2 regions of the Lysinibacillus sp. YS11 genome follow, and region 1 is predicted to be linked to the other one. Evidence: predicted binding sites of a transcription regulator. Region 1 holds the regulator's gene; the other holds the start of a gene.
The links. The regulator LexA, encoded in region 1, represses DNA repair genes until DNA is damaged. The targets are predictions, from matches to a motif close to CGAACATATGTTCG.
Positions count from the first base shown of each region.

Region 2: a site for LexA is predicted at 4,446-4,459, ahead of uvrB (excinuclease ABC subunit UvrB). Genes of this name have one in related genera too.

Region 1 covers NZ_CP026007.1:1,241,679-1,249,293, forward strand. Annotated here, with positions in the region: gene LBYS11_RS05775 (prepilin peptidase) at 47-799, shown strand; gene LBYS11_RS05780 (gamma-glutamyl-gamma-aminobutyrate hydrolase family protein) at 833-1,555, shown strand; gene lexA (transcriptional repressor LexA) at 1,663-2,280, opposite strand; gene LBYS11_RS05790 (cell division suppressor protein YneA) at 2,447-2,761, shown strand; gene LBYS11_RS05795 (YneB family resolvase-like protein) at 2,758-3,423, shown strand; partial or broken gene def (peptide deformylase) at 3,453-4,027, opposite strand; gene LBYS11_RS05805 (helix-turn-helix transcriptional regulator) at 4,020-4,211, opposite strand; gene LBYS11_RS05810 (DJ-1/PfpI family protein) at 4,522-5,055, opposite strand; gene LBYS11_RS05815 (GNAT family N-acetyltransferase) at 5,057-5,590, opposite strand; gene LBYS11_RS05820 (DUF896 domain-containing protein) at 5,778-6,011, shown strand; gene tkt (transketolase) at 6,138-7,615, shown strand, end outside.
Region 2 covers NZ_CP026007.1:727,969-735,583, reverse strand. Annotated here, with positions in the region: gene uvrA (excinuclease ABC subunit UvrA) at 1-2,387, opposite strand, end outside; gene uvrB (excinuclease ABC subunit UvrB) at 2,391-4,373, opposite strand; gene LBYS11_RS03350 (IDEAL domain-containing protein) at 4,804-5,052, opposite strand; gene LBYS11_RS03345 (competence protein ComK) at 5,280-5,789, shown strand; one part of gene prfB (peptide chain release factor 2) at 5,833-6,861, opposite strand; one part of gene prfB (peptide chain release factor 2) at 6,863-6,937, opposite strand; gene LBYS11_RS03335 (competence protein ComK) at 7,060-7,602, opposite strand.

The DNA.
Region 1 (7,615 bases):
CATACTGCATTTGTATGGGCGCCTATTGGTTTAGGAGGACATAAAATTGGAAATGGCTTATACGATCTTTATTTTTTTATTTGGACTTGTCTTTGGCTCTTTTTATAATGTAGTTGGCTTACGTGTACCACAGAAGGAGTCGATTGTACATCCTCCTTCACATTGTCCAAAATGTCAGAGACGACTGACGGCGCTTGATTTAGTACCAGTTTTGTCTTATGTATTTTTAGGAGGAAAATGTCGTGGTTGTGGCAATAAAATTTCTTGGGTTTACCCAGTCATAGAATTAATGACAGGTGTATTATTTGCCTTTGCTTATGGGCAGTTAGGCTGGGGCATAGAATTGATAGTAGCACTCTTTTTTATCTCCTTATTAGTTATTATCGTTGTATCAGATTTAGCCTATATGCTAATTCCAGATAAGGTGTTAGTATTCTTTTTACCTTTGCTAGCTATTGGACGAGTGCTGTCACCATTAACACCGTGGTGGGACTCTCTTGTGGGTGCTGTGGTTGGTTTTGGCATATTATATATCATTGCTGTGCTATCAAACGGTGGCATGGGTGGAGGCGATATTAAATTATTCTTTTTAATTGGTCTCGTTCTGGGTACGATTGATACACTGTTAACGCTATTTTTAGCTGCACTTATTGGTATGATTGTCGGGATTACCATGTTATCGAAAAACAAACAGGGGAGAAAAACACCCATTCCGTTTGGGCCATCTATTGCATTGGCCGCAGTTATTGTTTATTTCTATGGCGATGTATTAATTAATTGGTATCTAGGCTTTTGGTAATTGTGCAATTTTCAAGAATTTGGAGGGAAGCAAGTGAAACCGATTATTGGTATTACAGCCTTTGTTGAGGATGATTTATCCTCTCGATTAAATGCTGCTTACAGTAAAAGCATCATTGAAGCAGGTGGAATTCCACTGATTATTCCAATTGGAGTAGAAGAAGAGGCAGCCCAGATTTTAGCCCTTACAGACGGTTTATTATTATCTGGTGGTCATGATGTGCACCCATTTCTATTCGGGGCTGAGCCTTCATTAAAGCTTGGAAAAATTCATCCAGCGCGAGATACGATTGAGTTAGCATTGATTGAAGCCGCATTCCAACGTAAGATGCCTATTTTCGGGATCTGTCGAGGAATTCAAATACTAAATGTTGCATTAGGTGGTACCTTATATCAGGATATTGATAGTGATCACTTTAGTACCAAGTTACTCCAACATATGCAGCAATCAGGTCGAGCTGTAGCTACCCATTCTGTACAGGTTATTGCTGACAATCTATTAGCGACTATCGTTGAACAAGAGAAAATAGCAGTGAATTCATTTCATCATCAAGCGGTGAATGTTTTAGCAGAAAAATTAAAAGTAGCGGCAAAATCTAACGACGGTATTATCGAAGCGGTAGTTCATGAGGAGATGCCATTTTGCTTAGCTGTTCAGTGGCATCCTGAGGAACTAGCCATAGTAGGAGATGAGAGTGCTCAAAAGCTATTTTCAGCCTTTATTGAAGCGAGCTTAAAATTTAAGAAGGAAGCTTAGAAGAGGCATTGTACAAAGAATCCAATCGTATGTGGATTCTTTTTTTGCGTAAAAAAGAGGATACATGCTCTTAGAAGGAACATAATCCTCAAAATCTGCTTTAATCGTTAATGTACACGTCTGTAAAGACCTACAACCTGTCCTAAAATAGAAACTTGATCGACTATAATTGGTTCCATAGAAGAATTTTCAGGCTGTAAACGGAAATGGTTTTTCTCTTTAAAGAAACGTTTTACAGTTGCTTCATCCTCAGCTGTCATAGCTACAACAATATCCCCATTATTAGCTGTTGCCTTTTGTTTTACAATGACTAAATCTCCATCTAAAATCCCAGCTTCAATCATTGATTCCCCCATGATTTCTAGCATGAACAATTGATCTTCACTTGTGCCATACGTATCGGGTAATGGGAAGTATTCTTCAATATTTTCAATTGCTGTAATTGGAGAACCAGCTGTAACCTTCCCGACAAGTGGGACATGGATCACCTGTTGTTTTTGAATGGATTCTTCAGGCTCTAAAATTTCAATTGCGCGTGGCTTTGTTGGATCTCGACGAATAAAGCCTTTTTGTTCTAATCGAGCTAAATGTCCATGAACAGTTGAACTGGAAGCAAGTCCAACTGCTTCACCAATTTCACGTACTGATGGTGGATATCCTTTAGCTCGTACCTCTTCCTTAATGAAAGCTAAAATGTCCTCTTGTCTTTTCGAAACTTTTTTCATGAGTGCTCACCTCTTTTTTCTAAAATCATTCTTCTTATTTGATAGTATAACAGAATGCGAACATGTATGCAAACATAGGTTCGAAAAGTGTTTGACAAAAACGTTTGTTCGCTTTATTATGGGAACATACATTCCGAACAAACATTCTTAAAAAGGGGTAATGATTATGACATGGTTTAAGAAAAACACACATATCTCAATCTTAATAGGAGCTTGTTTATTATTTGCAGCATACCTTTACATTACTGATCCAGGAAAAGTTAGTTACGCAGAAATTCAAATCGAACATGGGGATAGCTTGTGGTCGTTAGCCGAGCAATATCGTGGTAAAATGAGTACTGATGATTGGATAAAGCTTGTAAAAACTGAAAATGAACTAGCAGATATTAAAATTGTAGCGGGAAAATCTCTAGTTATACCTGTAGTGAGTGATCAAGCCAGTCCCATCAATACTATCGAAATTGCGAGAAATGAACAATGATAAATAATCAACTATCGGCTGTTGTCTATTGTCGCGTAAGTACTGAAAAAGAAACACAAAGCTCCTCATTAGAGCGCCAGCAGGAAGAGTTGCTGCGCTATGCTAAAGAGCAAGGCTATGCAGTGAAGGGCGTGTTTAAAGATCAACATAGTGGCTATGATGTAGAACGTGAAGGCTTACTAGAAATGCTTGATTTTATAAAAGATAAGAACATTAATGCTCTTTTTGTCCAAGATGAAACTCGTTTAGGACGAGGCAATGCAAGGATGGCTGTATTACATTTATTACAAAAGTCAGCAACTGATGTTTTTTCTATGCGTGATGCAGGCCCAGTCCAATTAAATGAAATGGATACGATGCTGCTTGAAATTTTAGCGATTGTAGAGGAATATCAGCGTAGAATCCATAATGCTAAAATTCGACGAGGTATGCGACGTGCTGTAGAAAACGGTTATCGTCCAGAAAATAATTTATCGAATCGAGGTAATCCGCAGGGGCAGGAGCGAAAAGATCTACCTGTAGAGGAAATTGTGAAGCTACGCAAACGTGGATTTACCTTTGAAGAAATTTCTATAACGCTTAGAGGGTTAGGCTTTGAGGTAAGTAAGGCGACAGTACATCGTCGTTTCCAAGAGCACCAAGAAAGATTAGCAGGAAAATAATATTCCTGCTAATTTTTTTTTGTAAAAAACTACTGAAGGGAAGAAAAGCTTTCGATGATAACATGATTTGGCAGTTGGAAAGGGTGCTCTTTATTTATTCGGTCATAAAACATGATGCCATTTAAATGATCGATTTCATGCTGTACAACGATGGCCCCGTAGCCCTGTAACTGTACAATGATTTCATGTCCATCGATGTCGTAAGCTTTGACTTTAATTCTCTCATATCTCGGTACAAAACCAGGGACAGGTCGATTTACAGATAGACAGCCTTCTCCTTCCGGTAGATAAATCATATTAAGGGAATGACTCATTATTTTAGGGTTAATCAGCATCATTTCTTGGTCATCAAAGAGTACAGCAAACATTCGTTTATCTACGCCAATTTGATTAGCAGAGAGTCACTTCCAGGGCGAAGCTTATATTTTTTTGCTAGCGTTTGATTTTGGCTATTTTTCAGATATTGCAGCATGGCTAGGAGGGTATTTCGGTCTTCATTGGTCACTGGTCTCGACACTTCTTGAGTTTGTTTTCTTAAAATTGCCGAGTGTTCTTTCACAAAATCCTTCATTGTAATCATATAATCTGGGTGAAATTTAGTCATAGATAAACACCTCATCAATACGGCTATTAAGAACCTTAGCAATCTTAAAAGCTAATTCTAGGGTCGGATCATATTTATCATTTTCAATATTATTAATCGTCTGTCTCACAACTCCACATTCTTTTGCAAGTGACGCTTGTGTTATGCCTAATTTTCTTCCTAAAATTTTGATGATGTTCTTCAGAATTATCCCTCCATTTTGTCCAAAGTATTAGACATTTATATCCATCCCCCTAAGAATACAGATATTAGACTATTTGATTCCTATGCTAGTATGAAAAAAGTAAAGACACTTTTGCAGAAGGATTGATTGGAGTGGAGCCAGCGTCACTCCTAGGGGATTTAGCGTCACAGATGAGACCCTAGAAAGGACGCTGGCGGAACGGAAATCACCCCACAGCCTTGTTAAAAGTTCTCATTCTACTAATGACATCATCTTTTTTCAACAACATGAAATGCCCGATTAATTGGACATTTAGGTTTTAAATCATCACTTAATACCAATTTTCATCAAAATTTAGCTTTAACGCATACCCGAAACAAATACCGAAAGGAATAAAACCTCTTCCTCTTGCTGTAATGATATTTCCATCTTGTACCACTAGTTCATCTGAATAGTTATGAAGTTCAAAGCACCCTAACTGCTCCATGCCATCTAAAGGTAGTCCTACTGTATATTTTTTGTTCTTTAAGACCCCTGCTTTTGCTAATAGGTAAGGGGAGCTAGAAATACTTGCAATTATTCCTCCTTTTGCAGATAGAAGACGAATGAAGTCTAGTAAGCTCTCTTCAAGTTGTAATGTAGAAATATCCATATAGCCTGGTAATAGTAGACTATCAATATCGTCAAGCTCTACCTCATTCACGGATAAATCAGCTATACAATTTAAACCAGATTCTCCTCTGATAGGTTTGGTATTCGATCCAAGTGTGATGATGGGTTTACCGCCTTGCATTAATATGGACAAAGCAACACTCAATTCATATTCACTAAATTGTGGGTATAATAACACCGCAGTTTTCTTCATTTCATACACCTCTTACCTTTAGATTGTTCCATTCTTCCTCTAAAATAGCGTAATAGTATTCATCCCACCAAGTCTCTCCATGAGGAATGCATTTTTTGAAAAATCCTTCTTGGCGCATTCCTATTTTTTCCATTACTCGGTAAGAAGCGATATTTTCTGGCTGGCATGTGGCAATAATTCGATGAAGTTTCATTTTATTAAAGCCGTGATCTAATAGGGCCTGAGCAGCTTCAGAAGCATAGCCATGATTATGATAGGCAGGATTCATAACCCATCCAATTTCATACGTATGGTCGCCAAAGTATTTGTGGAAAACAAGATGACCAATGACTCGCTGTTGTTCACGTAAAACAATGGCGAAATGTTTTGCTTGCTCGTTGCTATTCTCTGTTACGAAATTTTGAACCTGATCTTCATTCAACACACCCTCTGGCATATAGTGCATGACCGTTTTGTCGGACATATAGCTATAAACAGCCTGCCAATCTTGGGCTTCAAATGTTCGAATAAGTAGTCTAGGTGTTGTGATGTTCATGATAGCTCCTCCTATTATCTATCAAATTTTTCCTTTTATTATTAGTTATACACCTCTAACTTCTGGAAGTCATGTAAATAATGGCTAAGAAGTGTTTTTAAGGGTTGGTATAACTGCATTTTAAGGGAAACCATGCTATACTTTGCATACTGAGGTCATTAAGCTAGGTACTGAAAGGTGTGTAACCATGTTATCAAAGGAAAAAATTAACCGAATTAATGAATTATCTGCTAAAGCAAAAAGCGGACAATTAACAGAGGAAGAAGCAAAGGAGCGAACAGCGCTTCGCAAGGAGTATTTAGATACGTTTAGAGCAACTATGCGAGATACGATTGAAAACGTTAAAGTGGTAGATGCAGAAGGAAATGATGTAACTCCTGAGAAGGTAAAACAAGCACAAAAAAATAAATTTCTAAATTAATGTGACACAATTCAATAAAGTATGTATGAAAACGCAAATAGTATAACAAAAGCATTGTTTTCTAAAGCAATGTTGACTAAACTGTAAAAGAACAATATATAGGACGAGAAAGGATGTCACAATATAATGACTCAACACGCGGATCTTTTAGCTATTAATGCTATCCGAACTTTGTCAATCGATGCTATTGAAAAAGCAAATTCTGGTCACCCAGGTTTACCAATGGGAGCAGCACCAATGGCTTATACGCTTTGGACAAAACAATTACGCCATAATCCAGCAAATCCAAAATGGTTTAACCGTGATCGTTTTGTACTATCAGCAGGTCATGGCTCAATGCTTTTATACAGCTTACTCCACCTTGGAGGCTATGGTTTACCAATGGAAGAAATTCAAAACTTCCGCCAATGGGATTCATTAACACCAGGACATCCTGAATATGGTCATACAGTAGGGGTAGAGGCAACAACTGGTCCTCTTGGACAAGGAATCGCTATGACTGTTGGTATGGCAATGGCTGAGCGCCATTTAGCCGCTACTTACAATAAACCAGGTCATGACATTGTTGACCACTACACATTTGCGTTATGTGGCGATGGTGATTTAATGGAAGGTGTTGCAGCAGAGGCGATTTCATTAGCTGGTCACTTAAAACTTGAAAAATTAATCGTACTTTACGATTCTAATGATATTTCTTTAGATGGTGACTTAGAAAAGTCATTTTCAGAAAACGTTCAAAAACGCTTTGAATCTTATGGTTGGAATTATTTAAAAGTGGCAGATGGTACAGATGTAGATGCTATTAATGCAGCCATTGAAGAAGCCAAAAAATCTACTGGCAAGCCAACATTAATTGAAGTGAAAACAGTGATTGGTTTTGGTTCTCCAAATAAATCTGGTAAAGCAGATTCTCACGGTGCACCACTTGGTACAGATGAAGTTGTCTTAACGAAGGCAGCCTATGAGTGGGCACATGAACCATTCCAAATTCCTGCAGAAGTTTACGATACATTTAATGCGGCTGCTGAAGTGCAAGGCGCACAACCAGAGGAAGCTTGGAATGCAAAATTTGCTGCATACAAAGAAGAATTCCCAGCGTTAGCAGCTCAATTCGAGAAAGCGATGAATGGTGAATTACCAGAAGACTTTGCTTCTGAGTTACCTGTATATGAAGCTGGTAAATCTGTAGCAACTCGTTCTTCTTCAGGCGATGCAATTAATGCTATTGCGAAGAAAACACCTTCATTCTTTGGTGGTTCAGCTGACCTTGCTGGCTCCAATAAAACAACGATGAAGGGTGCAGGAGATTTCTCAGCAGACGACTATGCTGGACGTAACATCTGGTTTGGTGTTCGTGAATTTGCAATGGGTGCTGCTATGAACGGAATGGCTCTTCACGGTGGTTTAAATGTATTCGGTGGTACATTCTTCGTATTCTCTGATTACGTTCGTCCAGCAATTCGTCTATCTGCATTAATGGGTCTTCCTGTAACATATGTATTCACACATGATTCGATTGCAGTAGGGGAAGATGGTCCAACACATGAACCAATCGAACACCTTGCATCATTACGTGCAATGCCAAACCTATCTGTTATTCGCCC
Region 2 (7,615 bases), 510 kb from region 1:
ACTACTGCATTTTCAATTGTCATATCGAGAATATCTGCAATACTCTTATCTTTATACTTCACTTCAAGTGTTTCACGGTTATAACGTTTGCCGTGACATACTTCACATGGTACATAAACATCTGGAAGGAAATGCATTTCAATTTTAATAATGCCGTCACCACGACATGCTTCACAGCGACCGCCCTTAACATTGAAGCTAAAGCGTCCTTTTTTATAGCCTCGTACCTTTGCTTCATTTGTTGCTGCGAAAACATCGCGAATATCATCAAAAACACCTGTATAAGTTGCTGGGTTTGAACGAGGTGTACGACCAATTGGCGATTGATCAATATCGATTACTTTTTCAAGCTCATCGATACCTGTCACTTCTTTATGCTCGCCAGGCTTAACCTTTGAACGATTCAGCTTCTGTGCCAAAGATTTATATAAAATTTCATTTATCAGTGTAGATTTCCCTGAACCAGACACACCTGTCACTGCTACAAATAAGCCTAATGGAACATCTACTTTAACATTGCGTAAATTATTTTCCTTGGCACCTTTAATGGAGAGCTTTCGACCATTTGGTTGGCGTCTTTCAATTGGTAAAGGAATAAACTTTCTACCACTTAAATATTGTCCAGTTAAGGATTTTTCATTTTTCATAACTTCCTGTGGTGTACCTGCTGCCACAATTTGACCGCCATGGACGCCTGCTCCAGGTCCTACATCGATGAGATAATCTGCAGCAAGCATCGTATCTTCATCATGCTCTACCACAATCAGCGTATTTCCAATGTCACGCATATTTTGTAATGTGCTAATCAGTCGATCATTATCTCGCTGATGCAAACCAATCGAAGGCTCATCTAAAATATAGAGGACTCCCGTTAATCGTGAACCAATTTGTGTAGCAAGGCGAATACGTTGTGCCTCTCCACCAGATAATGTACCTGCTGCACGACTCAATGTTAAATAGTCTAAACCAACATTCACAAGGAAGCCCAATCGTTCTTCGATTTCTCGTAAAACTAATCGAGCAATTTGCATATCCTTTTCAGTGAGATCAAGCTCTTTAAAGAAAGTGTCTGCTTCCTGAATTGAATATTGTGTGACCTCACCGATATGTTTATCAGCTACTTTCACTGCTAGCGTCTCAGGCTTTAAACGATACCCTTTACATGAAGGGCAAGCCTGCTGTGCCATGTATTTTTCCATCTGCTCACGAACATAATCGGATGTCGTCTCTTTAAAACGACGCTCAACATTGCGCACAACACCCTCAAATTCAATCATCTGATCTCGCACATTGCCAAACTCATTTTCATAATGGAAGTGTATCTTGTCTTTTCCAGAGCCATATAAAACTTTATCCATCTTTTCCTTTGGCAAATCCTTCACAGGCACGTCCATTGGAATATCGTAATGATCACATACAGCCTTTAGTAATTGTGGGTAGTACTGCGAACTTGTTGGTTCCCATGGTGCGATGGCATGCTCTAACAAAGAACGATCCCAATCAGGCACCACTAAATCTAAATCTACCTCTTGTGTTGAACCTAAGCCATCACAGCTTGGACAAGCACCAAACGGACTATTAAATGAAAACATACGAGGCTCTAACTCACCAATAGAAAAACCACATAATGGGCAGGCATGATGCTCACTAAATAGTAACTCTTCATGTTCCATCACATCGACAAGCACACGTCCATCTGCCAGGCGTAAAGCCGTTTCTAAAGAATCACTCAGACGAGCAGCAATCCCTTCCTTCATAACAACACGGTCCACTACTACTTCGATGGAATGCTTTTTATTTTTATCAAGTTCGATAGCATCATCTAAATCACGCAATTCCCCATCAATTCGTACACGAACAAAACCCTGCTTTTTTAAATCTTCTAGCAGTTTAACATGGGTACCCTTACGTCCAGAAACCATTGGTGCAAGGAGCTGCATCTTAGTTCTCTCAGGATAGGTTAATAAACGATCCACCATTTGCTCAATCGTTTGGGAAGTGATTTCTATGCCATGATTTGGACAAATCGGTTTACCAATACGTGCATAAAGTAAACGTAGGTAATCATAGATTTCCGTTACCGTACCGACAGTAGATCGTGGGTTACGACTTGTCGTTTTTTGGTCAATGGAAATAGCAGGCGATAAACCTTCTATCGCATCGACATCTGGCTTATCCATTTGTCCAAGAAATTGACGGGCATAGGCGGAAAGGGACTCAACGTAACGACGCTGGCCCTCCGCATAAATTGTGTCAAATGCTAGAGAAGACTTTCCAGAGCCCGATAATCCTGTTAAAACGACTAATTGGTCACGTGGAATTGTGACATTAATATTTTTTAAATTATGAGCACGTGCACCTTGCACGACGATTTCAGTATTTTTCACAAGTCATTCACCTTCTACCTTCAATTCAAATATTGTATCTCGTAACTCAGCCGCACGTTCAAAGTCAAGCGCTTTTGCTGCTTCCTTCATTTCGACTTCTAGAGAAGCCAAGAGCTGTTCTCTTTCCGCCTTTGTCAGCTTTTTGCCTTTTGTTGCCTTTGTTACATAGGATTCCTCTTCTTCTGCTACTTGTGTTGCACGAATCACATCTGGGATTTTCTTAATGATCGTTTGAGGTGTTATGCCATGCTCCTCGTTATAAGCCATTTGTAACGCACGACGACGTTTCGTTTCATCAATCGCCTTTTTCATCGAGTCTGTTACATGGTCTGCATACATAATGACATGACCATTCGCGTTTCGAGCAGCACGACCAATGGTTTGAATCAATGAACGCTCTGAACGTAAAAACCCTTCTTTATCAGCATCTAAAATTGCCACAAGGGACACTTCAGGGATATCAAGACCTTCACGCAATAGATTAATACCTATTAGCACATCATACGTTCCTTTGCGTAGCTCACGGATAATTTCAATACGTTCTAGTGTCTTAATTTCTGAATGTAAGTATTCAACTTTTAAGCCCATTTCCTTCAGGTAAGCCGTTAAATCCTCAGACATTTTCTTCGTTAGCGTTGTCACTAAAACTCGCTCATCACGCGCAATTCGATCTTGTATTTCATCAATTAAATTATCAATTTGACCTTCAATAGGACGTACATCAATTAATGGATCTAATAATCCAGTTGGACGGATAATTTGCTCTACCATTTCTGGTGTATGCTCCAGTTCATAAGGACCTGGTGTGGCTGATACATAAATCGCTTGATGTACGCGGTTTTCATACTCTTCAAAACGTAATGGACGGTTATCTAGAGCAGATGGCAATCGGAAGCCATGTTCTACGAGCACTCCTTTACGTGCTTGGTCACCATTGTACATTCCTCGAACCTGTGGAAGTGTTACGTGACTTTCATCAACCACAAGTAAAAAGTCTTCGGGGAAATAATCTAGCAAAGTATATGGAGTAGCACCTGCTTCACGCAATGTTAAATGACGTGAATAGTTTTCAATCCCAGAGCAAAAGCCCATTTCACGCATCATCTCTAAATCATAGCGTGTACGCTGTTCTAAACGCTGTGCCTCTAGTAATTTATCTTCTGCACGTAATAATGCAAGTCGTTCCTCTAATTCTTTTTCAATGTTTTCAATCGCTTTACGCATTTTCTCTTCTCGTGTAACGAAGTGAGATGCAGGAAAAATAGCAACATGCTCTCGATCCGATAAAATCTCTCCCGTTAGTGCATCTACCTCACGAATGCGATCGATTTCATCCCCAAAAAATTCCACACGAATACAATGCTCATCACGAGAGGCTGGGAAGATTTCCACTACATCTCCACGTACCCGAAATGTTCCGCGAGTAAAACTAACATCATTTCGCTCATACTGAACGTCTACAAGCTTGCGCAGTAGCTGATTACGTTCAATTTCCATACCCGTACGAATGGAAACAACCATTTCTCGATATTCTTCGGGAGAACCTAAACCATAGATACAGGACACAGATGCAATAATAATGACATCCTCACGCTCAAACAATGCAGAAGTAGCAGAGTGACGCAGCTTATCAATTTCATCGTTAATGCTAGAGTCTTTTTCTATATAGGTATCTGTCTGCGGTACATAAGCTTCTGGTTGGTAGTAATCATAGTAGCTGACAAAATATTCAACGGCGTTATTTGGGAAGAACTCTTTAAATTCACTATACAACTGGCCAGCTAACGTTTTATTGTGTGCCATGATTAGTGTTGGTTTTTTGACTTGCTGGATGACATTCGAAATGGTAAACGTCTTACCTGTTCCAGTAGCACCAAGCAATGTTTGATGACGTTTGCCTGCTTTCACACCCTCCACTAATTCCGCAATGGCCTGTGGCTGATCCCCGTTAGGCTGATATGGCGCTTGTAAATCAAATGTTTGCACTCATGTCCCCGTCCTTTCTTCCAATTTGTACATATATTTTAGCATAGCAATATTAAAATTTCGAACATTTAACGAACGAATGTTTGTAAAAAATTTTTTCATCTCTAAAATTTTTATTACATAACAATACAGTCAATTTAACTTGTTACTCTTATAATAGCCGTTTTATTAGGTTTTCAAGCTTCATCGATGGATGGGATTTCCTGTTTTGCTTTATGTGCAGCTCACACTCTCTCAAGAGCCGGGCTATGTACTTTTAGAGTGACTCTCACTTTTTTTATAAACAGCGTCTCAAACTTTTTAAATGACTTTCCCCATTCTATAAGCAAGATTACTTCTTCTAACCAAAACATACAATCTTCACATCCTCTGCAACTATTTTCAAAAGCAAAAAAATCCCACTCTCCAATAGATATGGAGAGCGGGTTCGTCAATATGATTCATCTTCTGTTTGGTGTAAGGAAGTTAGTTCGGATGCGTATTGATAAAATGCGTTTTCATCTTTTTCATCGAGTGCTCTATCTATCAGAACCATGAGCTGCTCTTGCCGATGCATACGCTGGATACGATTTAAAAATAAATCTAAATAAATCTCGTTTAATAATTTCTCTGCCCCATCAACTTTTTTCGACTGACCAACGGCTTTCAGAAAATCTGTATACGAATAATATTTATCCAACGATCTCACCTCGATCCTTTTCTAAATTATATGAAAATTGAAATTAAAAAGCAATGCTTACGATTCGAAAATATCTTGGATTAGCTATTAATCAATTGATATTTAGAGCAAATTCTCTAGGCATTTCGTGCTTTTCTGAACGATTTTCAACTATTTCATTTAATTTAAGAAAGTCATATTCTGTTTTACACTACCGTTATCACTAGAAAAAAGGAGGCACTCCCTATATGACAACTAACTTTGTAAACGGCTACTTAATTTCATTCAATACTTATTTGCTGCAGCCTATTCAGCATGACTCCAAAGTCTTCACGCATGTGATTGATAAGCATAATGAGCTGATTGTTACACGCAAACCGATGCACGTCCTTCGAAAATCCTGTCTCTCATTAGGATCAACTTATGAAGCCGCAAAACAATCGGCTAAACGTTTTTTCGGCAATCAACACAAGCTACCAATCGTCGTGGCCTTTGATTATGGTTATCCCTGTATTTTTTTACCAACTTATTCACCCAGCTCCATTCACAATATATGGATAGGGCTTCATGCAATTATTAATATTACACCTAGTGAATTGGGGTGTATTGTAACGTTAAAAAATGATAAACAAATCGAACTACCTATTCGTTATGCTTCCATTAGTAAACAATTTCTTAACGCATCTATGCTGTATAAATATTACATGAATGAACGAAAACAGCTTAGCCAAGATGCACCCTATCATCCACCCTTTTAACAAAAATTCCCCAAGAGCATCTCACTCTTGGGGAATCTGGGTATTAATTTATTTTTGAACGTAAATAGGCATTAATAAATGGATCTAAGTCGCCATCCATCACAGCACCCACATTACCTGTTTCTTCATTTGTACGATGATCCTTCACCATCGAGTATGGGTGGAAGACATACGAACGAATTTGGGAGCCCCAGCCTATTTCTTTTTGCTCACCGCGTATTTCATCTAATTGTGCCTGCTGTTTATCAAGTTCTAATTGATATAGCTTCCCTTTTAACATCGTCATCGCTTTTTCACGGTTTTTAATCTGGGAGCGCTCAGCTTGACATTGTACGATCGTACCAGTAGGAATATGCGTAATACGGACTGCAGAATCTGTCGTATTAATATGCTGACCACCTGCACCTGTTGCACGATACGTATCAATTTTTAAATCCTCTGTACGAATATCGATTTCTATATTGTCGTCAAACTCTGGCATAACATCACAGGAAACGAAGGACGTATGACGGCGGCCAGACGAATCAAATGGAGAAATACGTACTAGACGATGCACACCCTTTTCCGCTTGTAAATAACCGAAAGCATTGTGACCTTTAATCGACAATGTTACAGATTTAATCCCAGCTTCATCTCCTGGTAGATAGTCCACTGTTTCCACTTTAAATCCACGCTTCTCAGCCCATCGTGTATACATACGTAATAGCATTGAACCCCAGTCCTGTGACTCCGTACCACCAGCACCAGGATGCAGCTCTAAAATGGCATTGTTTTGATCGTATGGGCCACTTAGCAGTAATTGAAGCTCAAAATCAGCCATCTTTTGTTGGAATTCTGCTAGTTCTTTGCCTAGTTCTTCTTGTAATTCTTCGTCTGGTTCTTCACGCAAAAGTTCCAGTGTCATATCTAAATTTTCATGTGTTTCCACTAAATCTTTATATTCATTGACAATAGCTTTTAAGCCATTTCCTTCATTGATAATCACCTGAGCACCTTGCTGATCATCCCAAAAGCCTGGCTCTAGCATCATTTCATCTAGCTCCTGAATACGTGCCTCTTTGTTCTCTAAGTCAAAGAGACCCCCTAAAGTCCGCCAATTTTTTGGCTGTAGTGTCTAACACATTGCGTACATCTGCTAATTCAATCATCGTTAAATCCTCCGAACGTTAGTCATGAAGCTAACACTTTATTCATAAAGCTCCGTATCTTTTTATTATAACGTTTTTAGAAACGAAAACATACTATCTAGCAGATGTTTTGTGGAATTAAGTCAACTATCCTGCGTCTCGTCCTCAAACATATTCTTGGCAAGACGTTGAAATACTTTCACACGGTCATACTGAACAAGTAAATATTTTGTTCGTTTCTCTAGTCTATATTTTAATAAAAAAGCTCTTTGAATCCGAGACTCTAACGCATTGACACTGACATCCACAATAAATTCCTTGCCATTCATAAAAGTAACCTTTGTCCTCTTTTTATCCACAGCGACATAGTCATCTATATGATGAACAGCGAACCAGATACAGTCAGGGTGTAAAGGAGACCTACTAGGAAACCATAAAATATTACAACGTTCGTGCACGACGATAGGATTTTTATTAAGCTTGCCTAGGATCATTTTCGAACCATCGAACGCTCCTCTTAAACTAGAACCAAAATAACGCAGATTAAAGTCCAATAATTTCGTTGGTGGTAACGTAGATATATACTCATTATTTTTCTCATACACCTGCGTACATAAATTTCCAAAGGAATCATACACAGGCATATACATCATTGTTTCACTATTCATAATATCTTTTTTATGCATCTATAGTCCCCCT